DNA from 3 places in the Paenibacillus sp. SSG-1 genome. Region 1 is predicted to be linked to each of the others. Evidence: predicted binding sites of a transcription regulator. Region 1 holds the regulator's gene; each other region holds the start of a gene.
The links. The regulator LexA, encoded in region 1, represses DNA repair genes until DNA is damaged. The targets are predictions, from matches to a motif close to CGAACATATGTTCG.

Region 1 (7,332 bases):
AAGACGGTTTCTGTGATAGAATGACAAATGGATGACCGGATACGAAAGGGGAACTGTATCTGTGGGGCGACATTTTCGTTCGATTCACAGCCGTCTTTTTCTGCTGTTTCTATGCTGCATGACCGGCATATTGATATTGATCAGCGTCGTGTATTATTACCGCACGATTTCCATTATTCATACCAAGGTGAATGACATCGCCGAGAAGAACATCTCGCAGACCGCCGGGCTGTTCAACTCGCTGCTTCAAGGCTACAACAGTCTCTCCAAGTCGCTCAACAGCAACTACGAGCTGACCCGGCTGCTTCAGGAGACCCATGTGAAAGAGACCGTCGCCATCGAAAACGAACGAACGATTACGAATATTATCGGGGCGGCTTACTATTCAAGGAACGATATTACAGGCATCCATATTCTGACCGACAGGGGCAAAGTGTACAGCTATGAGCGCCAGTTCGCCGGGGTCATCGACAACAATTACGCCCAGACGTCCTGGTACAACGAGTTGAACGCCTCGTCGGGCAATATGGTCTGGCTCGGGATGATGCCGGGATCGCCGATCAACACGCTGCAGCAGAAAGAGAACGTCTTTGTGTTCGGCCGGAAGCTGTACGATCTGAACACGCACAAGCAGCTTGGCATCATGGTCATCGAAGCGAATCCTTCGTCCATCATGGAGGCGATGTCCAATGTGACGATCAGCCCGGGCAGCCGCGTGTACCTGATCGATCAGAACAACAACATCATCGCTTCGACCGGTAAAAAAGGGACGGAGGCGCTGGACTTTGCCAGCATTCCGAAGCCAGGTGCCGAGGACGGTATTCTGGTGGATGACAGCTCAAGCCAGCTGGTGGTCGCTGCCAATACGCCCATGGCGGGCTGGACGATCTACGGTTTTACCCCGAAGCACGACATTCAGGCGGAAGTGAACCAGACGACCCAATACCTCGTTATCGTTCTGATCGTGCTGATTATCGTCTCCACGGTTCTGGCCACGCTGGTATCGCGCAACATTGCTTCCCCGCTGAAGCTGCTGATCCGGGAAATGAAAAAGGTGGAGATGGGCAATTTCAGCGGTTCGGTTAATGTCGACTCGTTTGACGAAATCAACAGCCTGGTGTCTTCCTTCAACCGGATGGTGCACCGGATGGATGAGCTGATTGAGACGATCAAGGTCACGACCGTCAGCGAGAAAAACGCTCAGCTGCAGGCGCTGCAGTCCCAGGTGAATCCGCATTTTTTGTACAACACGCTGGACATGATTTACTGGATGCTGGATGAAAAAGGGAATGAACGCCTTAGCAGGGTCATTCTGTCACTGTCGCAAATGTTTCGTTACAGCAGCAACTGGGAAGAGGCTTCCCGGACGACGCTGCGTCAGGAATTGGAACAGATCCGGCATTATTTGACGATTATCGAGAACCGGCTGGAGGATAGGCTTGTACCGAAGATCGATGTGGATCCACAGTGGATGGACGTCACGCTGCCGAAAATGACGATTCAGCCGATTATTGAAAACGCTGTAAAATATGGACTGGAGCCGCTGGATCGGCAGGGCATGCTGCTCGTTACGGCGGAGCAGGTCATGGACGATCTCCATGTCGTCGTTCGGGATAACGGGAAGGGAATGAACGAAGACACGCTGATGCGGGTCAGAAGCTTGCTGGAGGGCGGCAACCGCACGTTGCCCAAAGCGGAGGACAGAGACGGCCCCGTGCTTCGCCGTGGCATCGGTTTGAGCAATGTGCATGAGCGGATCCGAATGATGTTCGGCAGTCCGTACGGTTTATACTTGGACAGTCAAGAAGGGGAAGGAACGACGGTAACCATCCGTTTACCAATCCGGCACCAAGGAGGAATGGAAGATGAACATTTTAGTCGTGGACGATGAGCATGTGATCCGTGACGGAATTAAGCGCACCATCCACCGGGCCTATCCGCAGCATTATGTTCACCTGGCGGCAAACCCGGAGGAAGCGGTTCAGCAGCTGCGCAGACACCGGATTGACCTGGTGCTGACCGATATCCTCATGCCGGGAATGACGGGTCTTGAATTGATGCAGCTGTGCCAAGGCAGTTATCCGCATATCAAATGGGTCATCATTTCGGCTTATTCCGAGTTTTCCTACGCCCAGGAAGCCGTCAAGCTTGGGGCTAAGGACTATATGCTCAAGCCGATCGGGAAAGAGCTGCTGCTCTCCATGATTTCCGGACTTGCTCAGGAGATGGACCGGGAGAATGAAATCGTGCGCGAGGCGGAGCTGCTGAAGTCTAACCTGAAGTATTTGCGTGAGGCTGTGTTTCAGCGCTGGGCGAGCGGACTCGATACCGGGCGCCTTGACGTCGCGTCTATAATTGAGAGCTACCCCGCATTCCAACTGGTAATGGTTAAGATGGAGAGCGACGCGCCGGTGCATCTGGAGCATTTTATTATTGAAAATGTGCTTGGTGAGCTGATTGAAGCGCACGGCTGCGGATTTGTGACAAGCATGGACGAAACGAGCCTGATCGGCCTCGTCTCGCTGGGGGAAGAGGGAGGCATGAAACGTCTGACGGATGAGCTGCGCGCTAACTTGAAACGATGCGTCAAGGTGCCTTTCCAGATTCAGTCGACGGGACTTATCACAGACATTCACCGGGTGCCGGAGGAAGTGCGGCGGATGCGCCAGGAATCGGCATCGCTGGAGTACGAATACAACAACCCGGGCGGTAACCGAGCGATCGAGGTTGCGGTGCAGTACATCAAAGCGCACTATCATACGGATCTGTCCCTGGAAAAGGTAGCTTCGGTCGTGTTCCTGAATCCGGTCTATTTCAGCCAGCTGTTTAAGCAGAAGACGGGAAGCGGCTTCAAGGAATACATCACCAATCTGCGGATCGAACAAGCCTCCAAGCTGCTGCTGCAAACGCATTTGAAGCTGGCCGACATTTCGGACAAAGTCGGATATGTGGACGTCAAGCATTTTACCCAGGTATTTCGCAAAAAAACGGGAAAAACCCCGACGGAGTACCGTCTGGAGCAAACGGCGGATTCCCGTGAGGTGTGTCCCACCTGAATCATCCTGCCTTGATCCCAACGCCGAAAAGAGCCCTTGACCTTCCTGAGTAAGGAAGAGCAAGGGCTCTATTGCTGCTTGTCCAGCATCATCTGCTAGTGAATATCGCGGAACAGCCCGACGACTTTGCCCAGAATGGTGACATGGTTCAGACGCAAAGGTTCGTAAGCCGGGTTCTCCGGTTGAAGCCGGATATGGTCCTTCTCCTTGTAAAACGTCTTCACGGTTGCTTCATCCTCATCCGTCATGGCAACGACGATGTCCCCGTTATCGGCTGTCTGCTGCTGTCTCACGATGACGTAGTCACCGTTATGAATGCCCGCCTCGATCATACTGTCCCCAACGACGGAAAGCATAAATACTTTCTCATCTCCAACATAGTGCTGCGGCAGAGGGAAGTAATCTTCAATGTTCTCCGTTGCCGTGATCGGCACCCCAGCTGTGACCTTGCCTACTACGGGAACTCTGGCGATCGTATGCGTGAACAGATTGCTGCTCTCGGATTCTTCTTGTCCCAACAGTTCGATGGCACGAGGCTTCGTAGGGTCTCTGCGGATCAAGCCTTTCTTCTCCAGTCGGTCCAAATGGCCGTGTACGGTCGAGCTGGAAGCCAACCCTACCGCCTCACCGATCTCTCGGACGGACGGAGGATAACCCTTGGCGCGGACTTCATTTCTGATAAATTCCAATATCGCTTGCTGCCGGCTAGATATCTTTGACATTCCCCATCAACCCCATTTAGTAACGTTTGGTAAAATTATAACATAGAACTGCCGTTCGTACAAACATAAGTTCTAAATGATTTTGCTTTGATAGAGCGGGATTTTCGCGGCTTCTGAATGAAGGAAGCCCGCCTCTAAAAACATAGGAACAATTGTTCGAAAAAAGTATTGAACAAAACAAATGTTCGTGTTATATTGTTCTCATAAAACAAGAACAAACGTTTGGAGGCGTAATATTTATGCTGAAACACACTACATACCAAAGTATTTATAATAACCCATCCGTTAACCCATCCATCAATGAAGCTATAGCATCTCCTTGGTTGAAGAAAGTCCAGTCCATCGTGCCAGGCCCTGCCTTGATCAAACTGATCCTGGCGGCCCTGATTATTTTGGTGGGATGCACAGGTGTCGTTCGCGTATTCGCGGGAACCTCGGATGATGTTCGGTTAGAGAAAAATGTCATCGTTCAGCAAGGCGATACGCTGTGGGGAATCGCTTCTGCCCATAAGCCGGAAGACATGGATATCCGCGCATACATTATGGCGGTGAAGAAGTATAACGATTTAACCAGCAGCGAAATTCAAGCCGGAGAAGTATTGGCACTCCCCCAATATTAATAGAAGATAAATGATCAAGAGCTTGGAAAGGTGTGAACCTTGACAAGCTCTTTTTATCATGGCAAAGTTAGGTATGACTTGAATATTGGAGGAGTAATTGTATGGATATCGACAGCGTTGTAGAGAGAATTAATGAGCTTGCGCGCAAGCAAAAGGAATCCGGTTTAACCGAAGAGGAAATCGAAGAACGGGCCAAGCTTCGTGAGAGATACCTTCAGAATGTCCGCAGAAATTTCAGACAGCAGCTGGACTCGATTGAATGGGTGGATGAAGAGAAGAAATAACACCCGCTGCTGGATTAGACTCATACATTCGATTATGGTATAGACTGACTCAAGGTTTTGTATGGCTCACTACCGAGAACAGAATGCTTCTATGTAAGCGCACCAAGTTTTCCTTCATTTGCTTTCTATTATATAGAATGTGAAACTACAGGAATAATTGCTGTAAGCAGTATTGGGCCGTTATATATGAGGAAGTAAATAACGATATAGCCGAAAGCATTTTGAGGAGGTTCGTGAATGGCCCGTTCATGGGAAAGACAGGTAAGAAAAAATTCAGCGCAGCTGAACAAGCAGAGAAAGAAAGAGGGAAAGCCATCCATCTATAGCACGGGAGGTCCATCGGCTGACATTTATAAAGGAAGAAACTATGTACTTCCGATTACGATGGTCGCTCTGGCCGCGGTTTACTTCCTGCTCGGAATGCTCGGACAGGAGGGTACGGCGGGAAACAGCGGCATGACCTGGATCATTATGGCCATGTACGTGTTCCTGGGCTTGATGATCTTTTTGCGCAGGCCTTTCCTGCGTGTGGAGAAAAACGCCGTATCGACGATCAAGTTCAACCGGGATCGGCGACTGACCGCAGACAATATCGCCAAGATCAAACTGGCCAAAGGTTCTGTCGTGATTGAGCCGAAGGGCAAAGGCGGCAATTGGGTGTTCACGCGCCTGATCAACCGCTACGATACCGATGCCATAGGGGAACGTCTGGAGCGTTTTGCGCAGACCCATAATATCCCTTTGGAAAAATAAACAAATATAAGAGATAGCAGATGGAGAGGATGGAAGAGGATGCCGGTACAAGCTGTTTTTTTCGATTTGGACGATACGCTGTTGTGGGATGAGCGCAGCGTGAAGGAATCCTTTGAAGCGGTATGCGAGACGGCCGCCATGGCGAAGGGCATTGACGCCAAGGAGCTGGAGGAAGCGGTCCGCAATGAGGCAAGGGCGTTATATCAATCCTATGACACGTTTGCCTTTACCCAAATGATTGGAATTAACCCGTTTGAAGGACTGTGGGCCAACTTCAGCGCAGGCGAACAACCTGAATTTCGCAGACTTGAGGAGCTCGCTCCAGGCTATCGCAAGGAATCATGGCGGCGCGGTCTGCTGAAGCTTGGGGTTGACGATGAACAGCTGGCCGGAGAATTGGCCGAGCAATTTGCCGCCGAGCGTCGCTCCCGCCCCCATGTATATGAAGAGACCTTCCAAGTGCTGGACGAATTGAAAGGAAACAAGAAGCTGCTTCTTCTGACGAACGGCTGTCCTGCGCTCCAGCAGGAGAAGATCGCCGGCGTTCCTGAGCTTGCCCCATATTTTGACGAGATCGTCATTTCCGGTACATACGGCAAAGGCAAACCGGATCCGACCATCTTCGAACATGCGCTTTCATTACTTGGATTAACACCGGAACAGACGCTCATGGTCGGCGACAAGCAGACAACCGACATCAAAGGCGGAAACAGCGCCGGACTGACCACGGTATGGATCAACCGCACCGGTAAAGTAAAAGATCCGTCCATTGAGCCTGATTACGAAATCAAGCATCTGTCTGAACTGCACCGCATCATCGCCGAACGTTCTTGAGTCGGTCTTATATGCTAGCCTGCCAAGAGGGGAATCCCTTCGTCCGGCAGGCTTTTATTATACCTTGTGTATATGAATGCCCCGCTTGCTGAGCAAGCTTGACCCTTTCCGGTCAATTTGTTCCATTTTGTTAACAGATGGATGGTTTGGGTGAGGCGATAATTATGTATAATGATGAAGAATATGGACAAACAGCTTACATAGATAGACGTATAGGGAGTGACTTCGCTTGAGAAAGTACGGTTTTGTTGCTCTGCTGCTGCTGGCGGTATGGAGCATAGCAGGCTGCGGCAGCGGCGGCGGTGGTCATGCGGGCATGGACATGAGCGAGAGCATGATGGATCCGGTGCAGGTGGACCTTAGCTGGACGCCGGAGCAGGCCAAGGTAGGTAACCAAGTTACCATCGAGGTGAACGTAACGCAAAAGGATAAACCAGTCGATAAGGCCGATGAGGTTATGATTGAAATCTCGAAGGAAGGCGACACCAGCAACCATGAAAAGGTGGCCGCCCAGAATGCCGGCGGAGGGAAGTATACACTCGATAAAACCTTCGATCAGGCGGGCACCTACAGCATCACGTCACATGTTACGGTGGGACCACAGCATACGATGCCGACGAAAAAGCTGACCGTGGCGGAATAATCAGCATCATGATTCGTTTGATAACGACAAGCAACCCCCGTTCTTCCTGGCGAAGGCGGGGGTTGCTGCATATATCGCTATATTTATGGATTAGGACTGAAAGCTTGGGTCCTGAACCGGATGGGCGACCCAGCCGTTTTCCTCGATAAAGAGGCGGACGGCGATAATTTTACGGTTGTCCATCAGCGTAAAGAAGTGGTTTGTATTTTCCGGAACGGAGATGACATCACCGGCTTCGAGCTCGACATTGAAGTAGCCGATGTCGCCTGCGCCCTTGATTACGAATATTCCTTTGCCGCCGACGATTGCCCGGATTTCGTCTTCCGTGTGGGTATGAACCTCTTCGAACTTATTCAGCAGGTCTTCCAGGTTCGGCGTAGCGTCGGACAGCGTGATGACGTCCCAGATCTTGTAGCCGCG
Region 2 (7,332 bases), 1.6 Mb from region 1:
AGACCGGCACGGTGGACAATTTGCCTCTTGATGCTGGTACGGGCAGAGATACGTTTTTTGATGCTTGGTTTACGCAATCCAAATTTCATAGCGTAACATCCTCTCAATAAAACGCCCCTGCCAGCACACAGCAGCAGGGGTGTTTTTATCTTATTTTAAATTATCTATAGCGTATTTTGCTTCTTCTTTAGTAAATTTTTCTCCGTACTCCGAAATCAACTGTTCGTAAATAGCCGAATCTGACATATTCATTTGTTCTGCGTACGATTTCGCTTTCTTTAATGCATTTTCTTTCCAATCGAATTGAATATGATCGATAGCATATTTAGCAGCTTCCTTAGGGAAATTCTCTCCATATGCAGAAGTCAATTGATCGTAAATGCCTGCCTTTGACATACTCATAGTTTCCGCATATTGTTCTGCTTTTTTCAATGCAGACTTATATTCCCTTGGTACAGCATCCTCTTTTGCCTTTTTCGCTTCAGCTTCGGCCTTTGCTTTTGCCTCTGCATCAGCTTTGGCTTTCGCTTCAGCCTCTTCTTTAGCCTTCTGTTCTTCCTGTGCTTTCTTTTCTGCCGCTTCCTTCGCTTCTTGCTCTGCCTTTTCTTTATCGTCAACCTTATTGGATTCTGGTGTCTCTGTTTTCACTGCCGCTGTTTCTACTTTTGTACCAGATTCATTTTTATTGCTGGCCGTATCTGTTTGAGGTTTCGGATCCGCAATAACAGCAATGATCATTATAACGAAGCACGCCAGAGCTGGAAACAGCCATTTTTTCGCCTTACCGTTTTTCTTGACCAAAGCAATAATCCCTAATACAAGTAATACAATCCAAGCCAATGTACTAATTAAACCAATAGCAGCCCACATTTTCGTTTTTCCCCCTAAGATTAATAAAAAAATCAATTATAGTCTAACAGAACCAGGTAAATATATCCATAAAATTCATCTGTTTTATGTATCTACGCGGCTAAACAACTTTGGTTCCTTATCTCCTGGGATTGATGGATTAATATAATGTCCAACGTCAAGGCCCAGGAACAGCCTCATTAAAACCGTTGCCTCCGCCGTAATAAACGCCCAGCGCATTTCCATTGGTTCGTGGTAGCCACGGCAGAGGAATTTAGCAGAAACCCCTAATTTTGTCTTGCGCTCCTCATATACTTTGATTCCCCGATTTTTAAAAGCCTTGCGAACGCTTGTTATTTCCTTTATCGCTTCATCTATCGCCTTGTCGATCAGGTCTGTATATAAGCTAGGGGTTTTAAAAAAACCAGAGTTCTGGATGTTCCCTTTATCCCGATCAAAGGCAGTCAGAACCATTTGAGTAACCAAATATCTCTTCACAAGTATTCTGTCAGTCTCTGCTATTGGTCCCCGGTTCACATTTATCACCTCTAAACAAACATATGTTTCTATGATACGCCCGATTACCTAAAAAATTCAAGACTACACACGAACGTATGTTTGTTTTATAATGAGGAATACACATTTGTGAAAATTGCATGAACTATAGCGATTCACTTATGGGACAAGGGGTTAAAAAGGTTACACGGGGGTGTAATATATTCCCAACAGGAAATGACACAATTCGACAATGATTGTGTGGAGGTGGTCATCAGATTGGAATAATACTAAACTCGGAACAAATTGTTCTTAACACCCGGAGGGAGTGCGGAATTCTAATCCGCATCTTGCTCAATGATCCACTCGTATAGGTCTTCCATTCTGCATTTAAAGATTTTGGCAGCTATGTACATATCCTCAGGAAGCATTACCCTTTCATTTAAACAGAAATGAGAGACCATACGTGGTGAACGACCACATTTATCTGCATACTGCGCCTGAGTCCAGCCACGTGCAGATATTAGGTCAGGAAGCAAGCATCTCCCTCGGGAGATTTGTTCCAAACCAGATATACTCCTTTCAATGTTTTAACCATTTAAAGGTAAATTGTACCACCGAGTTTTATCCAAGTAAACACAACTAGATTATAGGGGGCTAGGATCGTATGGGCAATGGGTGTGAATGTAAGGTTTATAATTCACTAATCGGTTTAAAAGAACTCCGGAAAGTCAGAGGATTAAGTGCGACCATAGCCGCGAGACTTATTGGGCTAGATGAAGATGAACTAATCATGTATGAAGACAATCCCGAGGAAATACCGGTGCTGGTTGCCATAAAGATGGCATGTGCCTATAAATGCGATTACGATTCGATTTCATTTTCAAATGAAAACAACCCTACCCGTGTTTAACGGATAGGGTTTTATTTTTTCTTCCCACAAAACACCCACAAAAAGCATGTTCCCCTGCGTTATTTAACATTCCCTCTTATTCCCACTTAAGCGCACAAAAATGTTGATCTGACGCGGTTTTCGGTTCACTGCGTTACTTTTTATTCCCTCACTTTCCCACACTAACCCCCATGTGGGCCATGGCGGCGGTGATATGAAGCTGATGAGCGATTTCCTCAAGCTGGTACGGGCGGACACCAAGGCTCAAGGCCTTACATCTGCAGACCATTCCGTCCAGAGCCATCTGATGGCGTTCGCCGCTGAAGAGTCCAGAATTGCGGGCGAGATCATCCGTTTGAAGGAGTTCGAACAGCGTTACGCCGTCCGCGAGCCATCAGTTTAATACGATACCTTCAACCTAATCCACAGGAGGAACTTATGTCTACGTTTCGATATTCGGGATCTGCTTTTTATATGAATGATGAGCCGGTTCAAATTTTGTCGGGAGCGATTCACTACTTCCGTGTCGTACCGGAGTATTGGGAGGACCGGCTCATCAAACTGAAAGCCTGCGGTTTGAACACCGTGGAAACGTATGTGCCGTGGAATTTGCATGAACCGCAGAAAGGGGAATTCCAGTTTGAGGGCATCGCTGATTTGGTAAAGTTTATCGAACTGGCTGGCAGCCTCGGACTTTATGTTATCGTTCGGCCATCACCGTATATCTGCGCGGAATGGGAATTCGGGGGGCTGCCTTCCTGGCTGCTGGCGGATTCGGATATGCGCCTGCGCTGTTACCATCAGCCGTTCCTCGACCATGTCGATGATTATTATGATGTGCTCCTTCCTAAGCTGAAGCCTCTGCTCTGTACCCAGGGAGGCCCGGTGATCGCGCTGCAAATCGAAAACGAATACGGGAGCTACGGCAACGACAAGCCGTACCTGAACTATTTGAAAAATGCGATGATCAGCCGGGGGATGGACGTGCTTCTGTTTACTTCGGATGGTCCGGAAGACGCCATGCTCCAGGGCGGGATGGTGGAAGACGTCCTGGCAACGGTCAATTTCGGCTCCCGTGCCCGGGAATCCTTCGAGAAGCTGCGGGAGTATCAGCCGGATGCGCCGGTCATGTGCATGGAATTCTGGGACGGCTGGTTTGACCACTGGCGTGAGGAGCATCATACCCGTCCCGCGGAAGACGCCGCTTTTGTTCTGGATGAAATGCTGAGCCTGGGAGCCTCTGTTAACTTTTATATGTTCCATGGGGGAACAAACTTCGGCTTCTGGAGCGGAGCCAACGGCCATACGGAAGACAGCTATGAGCCAACGGTCACCAGCTACGATTATGATGCGCTGTTAAACGAAAACGGTGAGCCGACGGACAAATATTTTGCCGTTCGTGACATCATCGCAAAGTATAAGCCGCTTGCAGCGGACGGGCTGCCGGACCCCATCGCCAAGAAAGCATACGGTAAAGTGGCAATGACGGAGCTTGCTCCCTTGGCCGGCAATCTGGACCGGATTTCGGCGGCGGTGCGCTCTCCCTATCCCGAACCGATGGAGAAGCTCGGCCAGAATTACGGTTTTATTCAGTACAGCACGTTGATCCCCGGCCCGAGGCCTAAGGAGGAGCTGTTCGTTCAGGACCTGCGCGACCGCGCTTTGGTCTATCTGAACGGGGAACTTGCCGGGACATTGGACCGCAGCGAGCCCGATACGAAAATCGAGTTCGCGGTTCCGCCGGGGGGCGTCCAGCTTACGCTGCTCGTGGAGAATATGGGCCGGATCAATTATGGCCCGTACATGAAAGACAGGAAGGGGATCACCGAGGGCGTGCGGCACGGAAGGCAGTTTTTATCGGACTGGACGACATACCCGCTGCCGTTAACCGACTTGTCCGGTCTCGATTTTCACGCGCTGCAGCCGAAGCAAGGCCCTGCCTTTTACCGTGGGGAGCTGCAGGTTCACGAACGGGCAGACACCTTTCTGAGCTTGAACGGCTGGACCAAAGGCGTCGTATTTATCAACGGCTTCAACCTGGGCCGGTATTGGAACATCGGGCCGCAAAAAACGCTGTATGTGCCGGGCCCGCTTTTGCGCGAGGGGGCCAACGAGATCGTCGTTTTCGAATTGTACGGTACGGAGCTGACGGAAATTGAATTTGGTGAGCAGCCGGATTTAGGATAGCCGCTTTGTGGATCTGGAACCAGCTCCTTGTAACTCTAAGCTTGATCATTGATCAGGCTTAGAGTTTTTTTGCGTTGAGCCGGCCTTAGTGTTGAATCCAAAGTTTAAGAGATCCCCTGATGATGTATCCACTACCGGATTCATGAGGTAAAGAAAGTGAAAGGTTTGTAAAGATCGAGAAATGGATGCGCTTTCTTTCGGGCTTTATAATGATATAACACGTCAAAGATTAAAGGCGATATTGATTACAGCATGATCAAAAAATAGGCTGGCGAGGGATGCATATGGTTAAAATCATTCATCATTTTGGCAGTCCTAAATGGCTGGTGATTGCCGGATTGTTGGTCTTAGGTTCTGTGATCGTTATATTCACTGCAGGGTCCGGGTTTTCAAAGACGAAGCATCACGCTGAGGTGATCGCGACGGTTAACGGTGTACCCGTTCACATCAACGAATTCCGCAGAGCCATCACTGCAAATAAAGCTGGAGTCATCAGCTATTTTTATGAGAAATATGGCGCAGAGCCGTCGCCTGCGTTTTGGACCACGGCTTACGGAGGAGAATTTCCGGTAGAGATGATCAAAAAAAGAGCGCTGGAAACAAGTGTGAACATCAAAATTCAGCAAATCATTGCGCAGGAGCAGGGAGTGCTGCGCGATATCGATGAGGACAGTTTTGTGCAATCCCTCCAGCGTGAAAACAAGAGAAGGCAAAAAGCGATCCGCGATCATCAGGTTGTTTTCGGACCCGTCTCCTACAGTGAGGATGCTTATTTTGAATACGTCATGACAAACGCAATCGTATCCGTCAAAAACCATCTGATGGAACACGATTGGAAGCCCGATGAACAGCAGCTGAAACTGTTTTACGAGTCTCGAAAAAGCGCGGAAACGAAGGATCAGTCATTTGACGCTGTCAAAGACCAAGTAGTCAAAGACTACATCGACTATAAATACGCGGGCTATGTCCGCGAACGCATCTCCGAAGCAAAGGTCGTCGTGAACCAGGGACCATACGATTCGTTTCAAATGTAACGATGTAACGCCTAATGGGCTTTACATACATGATAAAACGAAAGGATGATGCTTTTTGAGGAAATGGGGAGGTAAAGTGTTCTGCATGACTTTGATTGTCTCCATGGTTTGTTCTTTCTTCACCGCTTTGCCGCAGGCCGCGATGGCATCCGGAACGACTTATTACGTAGACAGTACAGGAGGGGACGACGGGAATAACGGAACAAGCGAAGGTTCTGCCTGGAAGACATTGGACAAAGTCAATGCAACTACCTTTTCCCCGGGTGACAAAATTTTGTTTAAAGCCGGGGAAAGCTGGAATGGCAGGCTGTGGCCCAAAGGCTCAGGCGAACAGGGAAATCCCATCATCATTGATAAGTATGGGGAAGGCAGCAAGCCGTTAATCGCCGGCGTGACGTCAGAACTGGAAGCTGTTTTTTTGAAAAATCAGCAGTATTGGGAGATCAGCAACCTGGAAGTGACGAACAGCTCCCCACTGCCATTTGACAGAGACTGGGAAAACCCGCGCGGACAACGGCGGGGCGTCTACATCTTAAACGAAGAAGCGGGACTGCTGCACCATATTCATATCAAAAATTTAAACATTCATGATGTAGACGGTTCTTATACGACTCGATCCGGCGGAATTATTGTCGACTCGGTCGGGTCAACGACGCCCAGCGCTTTTGACGACGTCCTGATTGACGGTAATATGCTGACGGACGTGGATGCGTATGGCATTTACATCGGTTCCAACTGCATCCTGCGTAACGGAATGGGCGATTTATGGCCATGGGTGCCGAAGCCTTACGGGCCTTGGACGCCTTCGACTCGTGTGAAAATATCCAACAACACCGTCCTCAGAGCTGCAACGGGAGGAATTGCCTGGAACGTAACCGATGGAGCGGTTGTCGAGCGCAATACGGTGGGGCAGGCTACATATCTGGCAACGAATGCTTCCATTTGGTGGGCGTATTCGGACAACAATCTTGTCCAATTCAACGAATCTTTTGCCAGCGTCAACGGCGCTGAAGACGGTCACGGCTTTGACGTGGACGCAGGAAACATCGGTTCGCTCGTCCAGTACAACTACAGCCATGATAACGCAGGCGGATTTATGCTGTTTGTAAACGATACGTATGACACGATCAATACGGTCGTAAGGTATAACATCAGCCAGAATGACCGGAAAAGCATTTTCCGGTACAGCGGATCGATCGACAACGTGTATAACTACAATAATACGGTGTATGTCGGCAAATCATCCGGGAACCCGGTTATGAGCGATTATTTCACCAAGGCTTCCGGCGCTCCGCGCAACATTAAAAATTACAACAATGTCTATTACAGTCTCGGGGATAAAGGCTGGGATTTGAGAGGGCAAACGTTCGACTACAACGCTTATTACGGGGGGAACACGCTGGTTCAGGCCGATGCCCATGGGGTAACCGGCGATCCGAAATTTGCGAATCCCGGCAGCGGAGCGGATGGGATGAATACCGTCGACGGTTATAAGCTGCTGGCCGATTCTCCTTTGATCGGTGCAGGCATTCGCATCAATGAAAACGGAGGCAGGGACTACTTCGGCAATCCGTTATACAATGAGGCTCCGGATATCGGCGCACACGAATACGAAGGCAGCGTGCCTCCAGCCGGTTCTATGCCTGACCCAATCGATGTCGTTCAGATCCGGCCGGTCAGCACACCTGTTGATGACTTGGCACCGCAGGCTGCCGCAAGCACGACATTTCGATCGTCATCTTCACAGCCTATTGAACACATAAACGATAAGTTTTACGATACGGCTTGGTCTACCGAGGGTTCGCCTTCTTCTCCGGGATATATCACGCTTGACTTTGGCGGTCAAACCATTTCTGCCAATCAATTGAAGCTCAA
Region 3 (7,332 bases), 2.7 Mb from region 1:
GCGGTTTTACTTTACTGAAACATATGTTCTAATATATCATAATTTACAAGATGCCGAAAAGCTAAGAGACCTACAGAAAGGGGTGGTTTTCCCATTATGAGATTGTTACAGGCCCTCTTTTTCCCACCCGAGCAGCCGGGCGGAGTATCCTCCATGATTCCGTATATGCAGGAGCGATTCCAATCATCAAGATGGGATATGGAGCTGTTTTGGCTTCCTAAACGGATCCGCAACAAGGGGCACGAGGAGGTCGTGTTTGACACCTTCGATTGGACCGAGTTCAAGGACTCCCCTGTCGTTCAAAAATATATTCAGACGTACAAGGATTACTTGTGGTGGACGCGTCTGCGGATCCAGAAGCCGTATGACCTGATCCATGCGCACCATCCCATCGCCGGGCTTGCCGCCAAGCAGGTTTTTCCCGATACGCCGTTAATTCAGACCATTCACTCCAGTTATGAACGGGAATTAATATTGAACGGACGCATTAAGAACGGTGGGCCGGAGCATCGGTTCCTCGTATCGCTGTATCGGGAGCTGGAGCAGAAGAGCCAGCGCATGCTGACGGTTTCCCGGTCGTTCGCCGGCTATTTGTCGGACTATGTGGACCATCCGGATAAGATTGGGGTCATTCCGAACGGTTTTGACGAAAAGCGGTTCAAGCCGGTTCCCCATGAAAACGAGGTGCCGCAGCTGATTACGGTCTGCCGCCTGGTACCCGCCAAAGGGCTGGATATTTTGCTGAAGGCCTGCGCCGAGCTTAAGAAGAAGGGTCATGACTACGTGCTGCATATCATCGGAGACGGACCGTTCCGCACGGAGCTGGAGAGCCTTGCCAAAGAGCTTGGCATCTATAACGAAACTATTTTCTATGGATACACGCTGCATCCGGAAGAGTTTATGCCGTTTTTTGATATTTTCGTGCTCCCTTCCAGAGCGGAAGCCTTTGGTTCGGTTTTTGCGGAAGCGGCGCTCAGCTGCCTGGCCCTGGTAGGAACCGACGTGGGCGGAATTCCGGAGCAGATCGAAGACGGAGTGAACGGCCTGCTGGTGCCGCCGGAGGACCCGATCGCGCTCTGCGAAGCGCTTGAGAAGGTCATCACCGACCCGATGTACCGCTACGATCTCGCCCGGACGGCCTGGGATAAGGCGAAGAGCCAATATTCCCTGACGCATGCGGTGAATGAACTGAAGAAAATTTATTTATCTTATCAAAAGGTGTAGCGTGCTGGCCGTTCAACACAAAGAGGCAGGTGCTGAGATTTTCAGCTCCCGCCTTTTTTTCTATTTCATGGCTCTGTCATTTGGATATGAACATCAGCTTCAGCACCAATATCAGGCACAGCGCGCCGATAATCGGGTACAGCACGGACAGCAGGGAGCTGAATCCGATCTGGCTCAGCAGAAAGCAGATGAACATGACGCAGACAATCAGAAGCTTTGGCGGCAAAGGAAGATGCTGCTGCAGCTGAAGGGTGACCCCGTAGATGTCGGCGACGAAGGTGCTGAAGATCTCTAAAAAGATCAGCATCACATAAATCAGCTGGATCGCGGTGCCCAGGTTGCTGGCGATGCTGCCCATCGGGATTTCGTACTGCCGGATGCCCGGCATGTGGGCAGACATGGCAACATGCGCGGCCAGCAGCATGAACCCGACGCCGACGCCCCCCAGAATGCCTCCCCATTTAACCACCGTATGGCTGTCCGTCTTGCTTCCAAGGGGGACCAGCACCGCTTGCGCCATAACGAGATTGAAGGCTGTATACAGGAGCGGAGAGGTCCATACCGCCGTAAAATGATGGTCGGTCGTAATCCGCAGGAAGCTGTCTGCCCCCGGCATGCGGATCGTATTGAAAATAATGGCCAAAGACAAAGTCAGCATCAAGGGGACAACAATGCTGTTCATCTGCACGATGGCGTTCATTCCCCGGGTGAGCAAGACATAGGATCCGACCAGAGTGATGATCAGGCCTGTCTGATAATGAAGGTGTAAATGCTCGACGAAAACGGAGCCGGCTCCCGCCAACATGACGCTGTTTACGCAGATGAGCACGAACATCATCACGATGCTGATCACTCCCCCGGCCCGGTCCCCGAACAAATGCTTGTTGAAATCCTCATAGGATCTGGCCGATATCCGCCGTGAAATGATCATAATCTTGGTCCCAAGCCAAATAAACAGGGCGGTAGACAGCAGAATCGTCAGCGTCGCCCATTTGCCGTATTGGGTAAAAAACTGCAGGATCTCCTGTCCGGTCGCAAAGCCTGCACCCACAATGGTTCCGATATATGTAAAAGCAATTTGAAGCACCCTGATCGCGTTCTTCATCGTTCTCCTCCCTGCTGCAGGCAGTCCGGTTTGTGTCCTGCCTGTACTACAGGTTATGATGATTAGAGGTAGGACATGACTGGAACCTGTCCATGTCTCATGAAGGCAGTCCATCAGGCGGTTCCCGTGAGCGGCTGCGTTCGAATGGACGAATAGACACCGATAGGAAAGAGAGGCTTTGGTATGGCAGGGATTACCTTTTACATTGCCCATTACGGGTATGCCGCCATGTACTTTTTGCTGGCCCTGGGCATTCTGGGTATTCCGGTGCCTGACGAAACGCTGATTGTTGCTTTCGGGGGGATGGCCGCGAGGGGGGAGTTCAACTTTGCCGGCGCGCTGGCCGTCACTTTTCTGGGAAGCATGACCGGGATGATGATCAGCTATTCTCTTGGACGTCTGGTCGGGGAACCCCTGCTTCACCGGTATGGAAAATGGGTAAGAATGACTCCGGAGCGGCTGGCTGGGGCGGAGAAGTGGTTCAGGCGTTATGGATCACTAAGCATTATCGTCGGCTACTTCGTGCCTGGACTTCGGCATTTATCTTCGTATATCGCGGGGACGACGAAACTTCCTGTCAGGGCTTATGTGGTGTATGCGGGAGCAGGTGCCGCCTTGTGGTGCACCATCTTTATGCTGATCGGACATGCCGTTGGATATCATTGGAACGAAATTGCCGGGAGGATGACGCACACCACGATCCGGATCGCGCTGCTTGCGGCTCTTCTTGCACTCGGAGCGGCCATTGGTTTGCTTCTGTGGAAGAAACGCTGACATTTGAAGTTATGTATGGAGTTTCCCCTTGAAGTGGGAGCCCAAGATATGTTACTTTTACGTCAAAGGAACGGCGTGGGGGGCTATTGAAATGGATAAGTTAAAAGAACGAATTTTACAAGAAGGCGTCATCGTTTCGGATCAGGTGCTGAACTTGGACGGTCTGCTTAATCACCAGGTGGATCCGCAGTTGACAATGGAGATGGGAAAAGAGTTTGCATCCCGGTTTGCCGAAGCCGGTGTGACCCGGGTCGTTACCGTGGAATCGTCCGGGATTGCGGTGGCCTTTGCGACGGCTTACGAGCTTGGCGTGCCGCTGGTGTTCGCCCGCCGCAAGAAGACGCTGCTGGCCGATCCGGACGCTCTTTGCGAACGGGTTCCTTCGTTTACCAAAGGGATCGTGACGGATATTATGCTGTCGCGTCATTATATCAGCGAACAGGATAAAGTGCTCTTTATCGATGACATCATTGCAAACGGAGATGCTGCGCGGGGGCTTATCAAAATTATCGAACGCTCCGGCGCGGAATTGGTCGGCCTTGGTGTCGTCATAGAGAAGTGCTTTCAGGCAGGGGCCCGGACCATCCGGGAGCAGGGCATAAGTATTGAACCGCTCGTCCGTATCCAGTCGCTTGAAGGCGGCGTCATCACTTTTGCCGATTAAGCCCGGGATGAAAGCCCGTTTCGCCGCATTTTCCGCGGATAAATCGAAACAATTTCTTTCAACCGGCCGTCTTTTGGCTTATAATATGTATTAGATGATCATGAGGGGAGGCAGCACAATGGGGAAAGAACCGGTAACCGAACAGTATTTCATTGATAAATTGGCCAAAGCAAAGGATCACTTTGAAAGAGCGCTTGATTGCAAGCATACCGAATTCGATGACCTCTATCCCTATATTATAGAGCATCCTCAGTTTTTTTGGTATAAACGTTACGTGGCCTGGTCAGAACTGCTGACCATCGTGGGCATGTGTGATGAGCTAGACTTCTCCTGGAAGGAATTGTTTACCCCTCATCAAGTTGAATATCTGGAAAAACGAGTGATGTCGTCGACGGTGCTCGATTATTGGTACGAGAAGAACGACAGTAAAGAACACGCACAACGTTAATTGCTGAGCGTCACCGAGAGGTTCAGTTGATTAATATACACACCTTTATACCAACACATTCAGGATCAGCGGCCGATTGGCTGCTGGTCCTTTCTTATAATATCAGAAAAGTATAAACGCCAGAGCATTGCTTCCTGATATTGCAAGAAAAATTACCTTTAAACGCGGTCTGTCTTCTTTGAAGGTACGTCGATAGACGTTTTTCTTAATCATGCCGGATGACTTTAACGAAAAATGCCATTGAACCCGCTCAGTCTTGTGTCTAATAAAGGTCGGTACACACCGATTCCATTGTAAGATATGCGGGAAAAGCATATACTTATCCATGTTCACTACATGAAGAGATTGCTTCAAAACCAAAGGAGGATTGGAGATGATCAGCGATGAGGAATTGGATGCGTACCGCCAATCCGGAGAGCAGGTCCGGGTGGTTCGCGACGGCATCGAAAGCAATGATGTGACAGGGATTGTTGTGGCTTGGGACGGCAGCCAGGTGCTGATCCGCCGCCGCAACCGCAAAGTGGTCAAGCTGGACCGGAACTACTTGTTCCAGCCTGCGAGCGCTCCGCGTCAAAGCCCTCTGGAATAATAGCAGAGCCGTCTGGTTCGGTTCCCCTTGGTTCATATGGGGGGACTCCAGGCGGCTCTTATGGTTTGGAGCCCTCCTGAAAATAGGGAGCAGCGGGATGGTCCATATGGTGAGTAAAAGAAGAGACGGGAAGGAGAGAACGGTCTTCGGGAGAGAAAGGATCCAGCCCGAGATACACTCTCATCCGAACGAGCATCTCGTTACGAAAAGCCGGCCATAGGATATTCATTTCGTCGGTATAGCCTCTGCAGGAATATTCCGCCCTGACCCCGGTATCATCTTGTAAGATACGAAGGATCCGGATCTTGCGTCTTCTCATTTCCCGCTTGACTTCAGCGAGCAGCGTGCCGGCCTGCCGGTCGCCGTTCACAATCAGTTCCGAATACAACTGGGGGGTCTTGAATACGCCGCTCTCCTCCATAATCCGAATGTCCCGTTCGAAAACTTTATGAATAAAAATCAGGAGCAGATAACTCTTAATCAGCGATGTCTCTTCCGACGTCATGCCGGGTGCTGCCATACATATCACCACCTGTACGAACTTATGTTCTTATTTTACCCGCAAATGCTTGGATTATTCAATAGATAGGAGCTGGAAATTGTTCAGAATGAAGAGGAAATTAAACTTTTTTTGAAAAAGTGTTGACTATACCTGTCCAGCATGGTATGATCTATCTTGTCGCCGCGAAAGATTGAATCTTTCAAAGAGTGACCGACCGATTTGCGGTCGTGGCGGAATTGGCAGACGCGCACGGTTCAGGTCCGTGTGGGCTAACCCCCCGTGGAGGTTCGAGTCCTCTCGACCGCATACATACATAAGGCGTTCCCGTTTTGAACAACGGGGACGCCTTTTTGTGTTATTTGTTATTTCCCGTAACTTTCCTGAGAGGGGAGCAGCGGGGATTTTTGCTATACATAATTCCTCCAACTTCCTCAAACAATGAAACCACATCGTGGAGATACCGAGTAAAGGAGGAAGTTGCTTGAGTACATCATCTTTCAATAAGCTGCATCGCGGCTGGCGGAATATTGCGGCAGCGGGACTGGCGCTTACGGTTGCGCTTTCTGGTCAAACCGCCTTCGCGGATGGGGAACGATCACTGGCGGCGGAGCGGGTCTTCAACGAGCAAGCGGAGCAGCCCGGGGCAGACCAGCCACAAAGTGACATGAAGCCGGATAAAAAGGTTGCGATCATCATCGACGACTTCGGGAACGGGCAAGGGGGAACCGAAGAAATGCTGTCCCTGCCGATTAAGCTGACCGTGGCCATCATGCCTTTTCTTCCTACCAGTAAAACCGACGCGGAGCTGGCCCATAAACAGGGGCATGATGTCATTGTCCATATGCCGATGGAGCCCAAGCAGGGCAATCCCAAGTGGCTAGGTCCAGGCGCCATTACCTCCAATATGAGCAATGAGGAGATTCGCAAACGGGTGGAGGAGGCCATCGACAACGTGCCGTATGCGGTCGGCATGAACAATCATATGGGATCGAAGATTACCGGAGACGAACGGATCATGTCCATCGTGCTGGAGGTCTGCCGCGAACGCGGGTTGTTCTTCGTGGACAGCAAGACCAACTACCATTCCGTTGTCGGCAAGCTGGCCGTTCAGATGGGAATGCCTCCGGTGGCCAATAACATATTTCTGGACGACCGGCACACCGTCAGCCATGTCAGCAAACAAATGAAAGCCGTTGAAACCTGGGCGAGCGAACATCAGAACTGTGTAACGATCGGGCATGTCGGCGTGCAGGGGAAAAAGACTGCGGAGGCCATTCGCCAAAGCATCACCGGTATGCAGAATTCCGTATCTTTTGTAGGAATCAGCGATCTCGTCCGGGATATCTGGGATTGGAAGCCGGCGCCTATATTGCCGTCAAATAATAATTGATTCCGTTTGCGATGGCCTGCGCGATCTTGAGCTGCCCGCGCCGATTGCACAGCATCGCCCGGTCTGCGGCATTGCTGAGAAATCCGGTCTCTACGATAACCGCAGGATCTTTGACCTGGTTCAGCAGGTAAAACGGGCTTCCCAGCCGGATGCTTCCCTTCGTCTGGTACAGCGGGTTAAGCTGCTGCTGAATGCTGTCCGCAAGCAGGACGCTGCGCCCTTCGTTCTGGTGAAGCACAAGCGCCCCGTTCTTTGAAGGATTGCGGCCCCAATTGACGTGAAGACTCACGACGATCAGGGTCGGCAGCTGATGGCTTAACTCCTTCCGCTGCGCGAGATCGCGTTTATGGCGGGAAGAGCTGCGGAGCCAGTGATTGTCGTCGCTGAGGGCGTAGTCAGCCGTCCGGTTCAAGACCGCGTCGTACCCCTGGCTGCGCAGCAGCATAAACAGCTTCTGGGCGATGGCGAGGTTAATGTCCTTTTCCAGAATGTTCTGAAATGAAGTCCCTCCGTCAACACCGCCATGTCCTGCATCCACGATAATCACTTCATGCGGAAAAGCCGGATGCTCCGGATAGGCGGTCGTACTTTGGTCACCGGGGCCAACGGCCCAAGCGGACGAGCTGCCTGCGCACA

Region 2: BCV73_RS09050 (YhjD family protein) is a predicted target of LexA. The motif match lies at 1,457-1,470, and genes of this name have one in related genera.
Region 3: BCV73_RS03825 (YhjD family protein) is a predicted target of LexA. The motif match lies at 5,342-5,355, and genes of this name have one in related genera.

Annotation. Positions count from the first base shown of each region.
Region 1 is NZ_MBRK01000001.1:3,524,217-3,531,548, reverse strand. It holds gene BCV73_RS16255 (sensor histidine kinase) at 62-1,891, shown strand; gene BCV73_RS16250 (response regulator transcription factor) at 1,866-3,056, shown strand; gene lexA (transcriptional repressor LexA) at 3,152-3,778, opposite strand; gene BCV73_RS16240 (LysM peptidoglycan-binding domain-containing protein) at 4,102-4,398, shown strand; gene BCV73_RS16235 (DUF896 domain-containing protein) at 4,500-4,682, shown strand; gene BCV73_RS16230 (hypothetical protein) at 4,920-5,435, shown strand; gene BCV73_RS16225 (HAD family hydrolase) at 5,475-6,269, shown strand; gene BCV73_RS16220 (FixH family protein) at 6,499-6,912, shown strand; gene BCV73_RS16215 (1,2-dihydroxy-3-keto-5-methylthiopentene dioxygenase) at 7,003-7,332, opposite strand, start outside.
Region 2 is NZ_MBRK01000001.1:1,912,132-1,919,463, forward strand. It holds gene BCV73_RS09040 (hypothetical protein) at 1-89, opposite strand, end outside; gene BCV73_RS09045 (Ltp family lipoprotein) at 151-648, opposite strand; gene BCV73_RS09050 (YhjD family protein) at 955-1,395, opposite strand; gene BCV73_RS09060 (helix-turn-helix domain-containing protein) at 2,012-2,257, shown strand; gene BCV73_RS09065 (hypothetical protein) at 2,451-2,639, shown strand; gene BCV73_RS09070 (glycoside hydrolase family 35 protein) at 2,675-4,423, shown strand; gene BCV73_RS09075 (SurA N-terminal domain-containing protein) at 4,708-5,457, shown strand; gene BCV73_RS09080 (Ig-like domain-containing protein) at 5,543-7,332, shown strand, end outside.
Region 3 is NZ_MBRK01000001.1:776,385-783,716, forward strand. It holds gene BCV73_RS03795 (glycosyltransferase family 4 protein) at 97-1,224, shown strand; gene BCV73_RS03800 (YkvI family membrane protein) at 1,301-2,329, opposite strand; gene BCV73_RS03805 (DedA family protein) at 2,513-3,103, shown strand; gene BCV73_RS03810 (xanthine phosphoribosyltransferase) at 3,195-3,767, shown strand; gene BCV73_RS03815 (hypothetical protein) at 3,886-4,215, shown strand; gene BCV73_RS03820 (hypothetical protein) at 4,589-4,804, shown strand; gene BCV73_RS03825 (YhjD family protein) at 4,863-5,324, opposite strand; tRNA gene BCV73_RS03830 (tRNA-Leu) at 5,528-5,612, shown strand; gene BCV73_RS03835 (divergent polysaccharide deacetylase family protein) at 5,788-6,696, shown strand; gene BCV73_RS03840 (N-acetylmuramoyl-L-alanine amidase) at 6,671-7,332, opposite strand, start outside.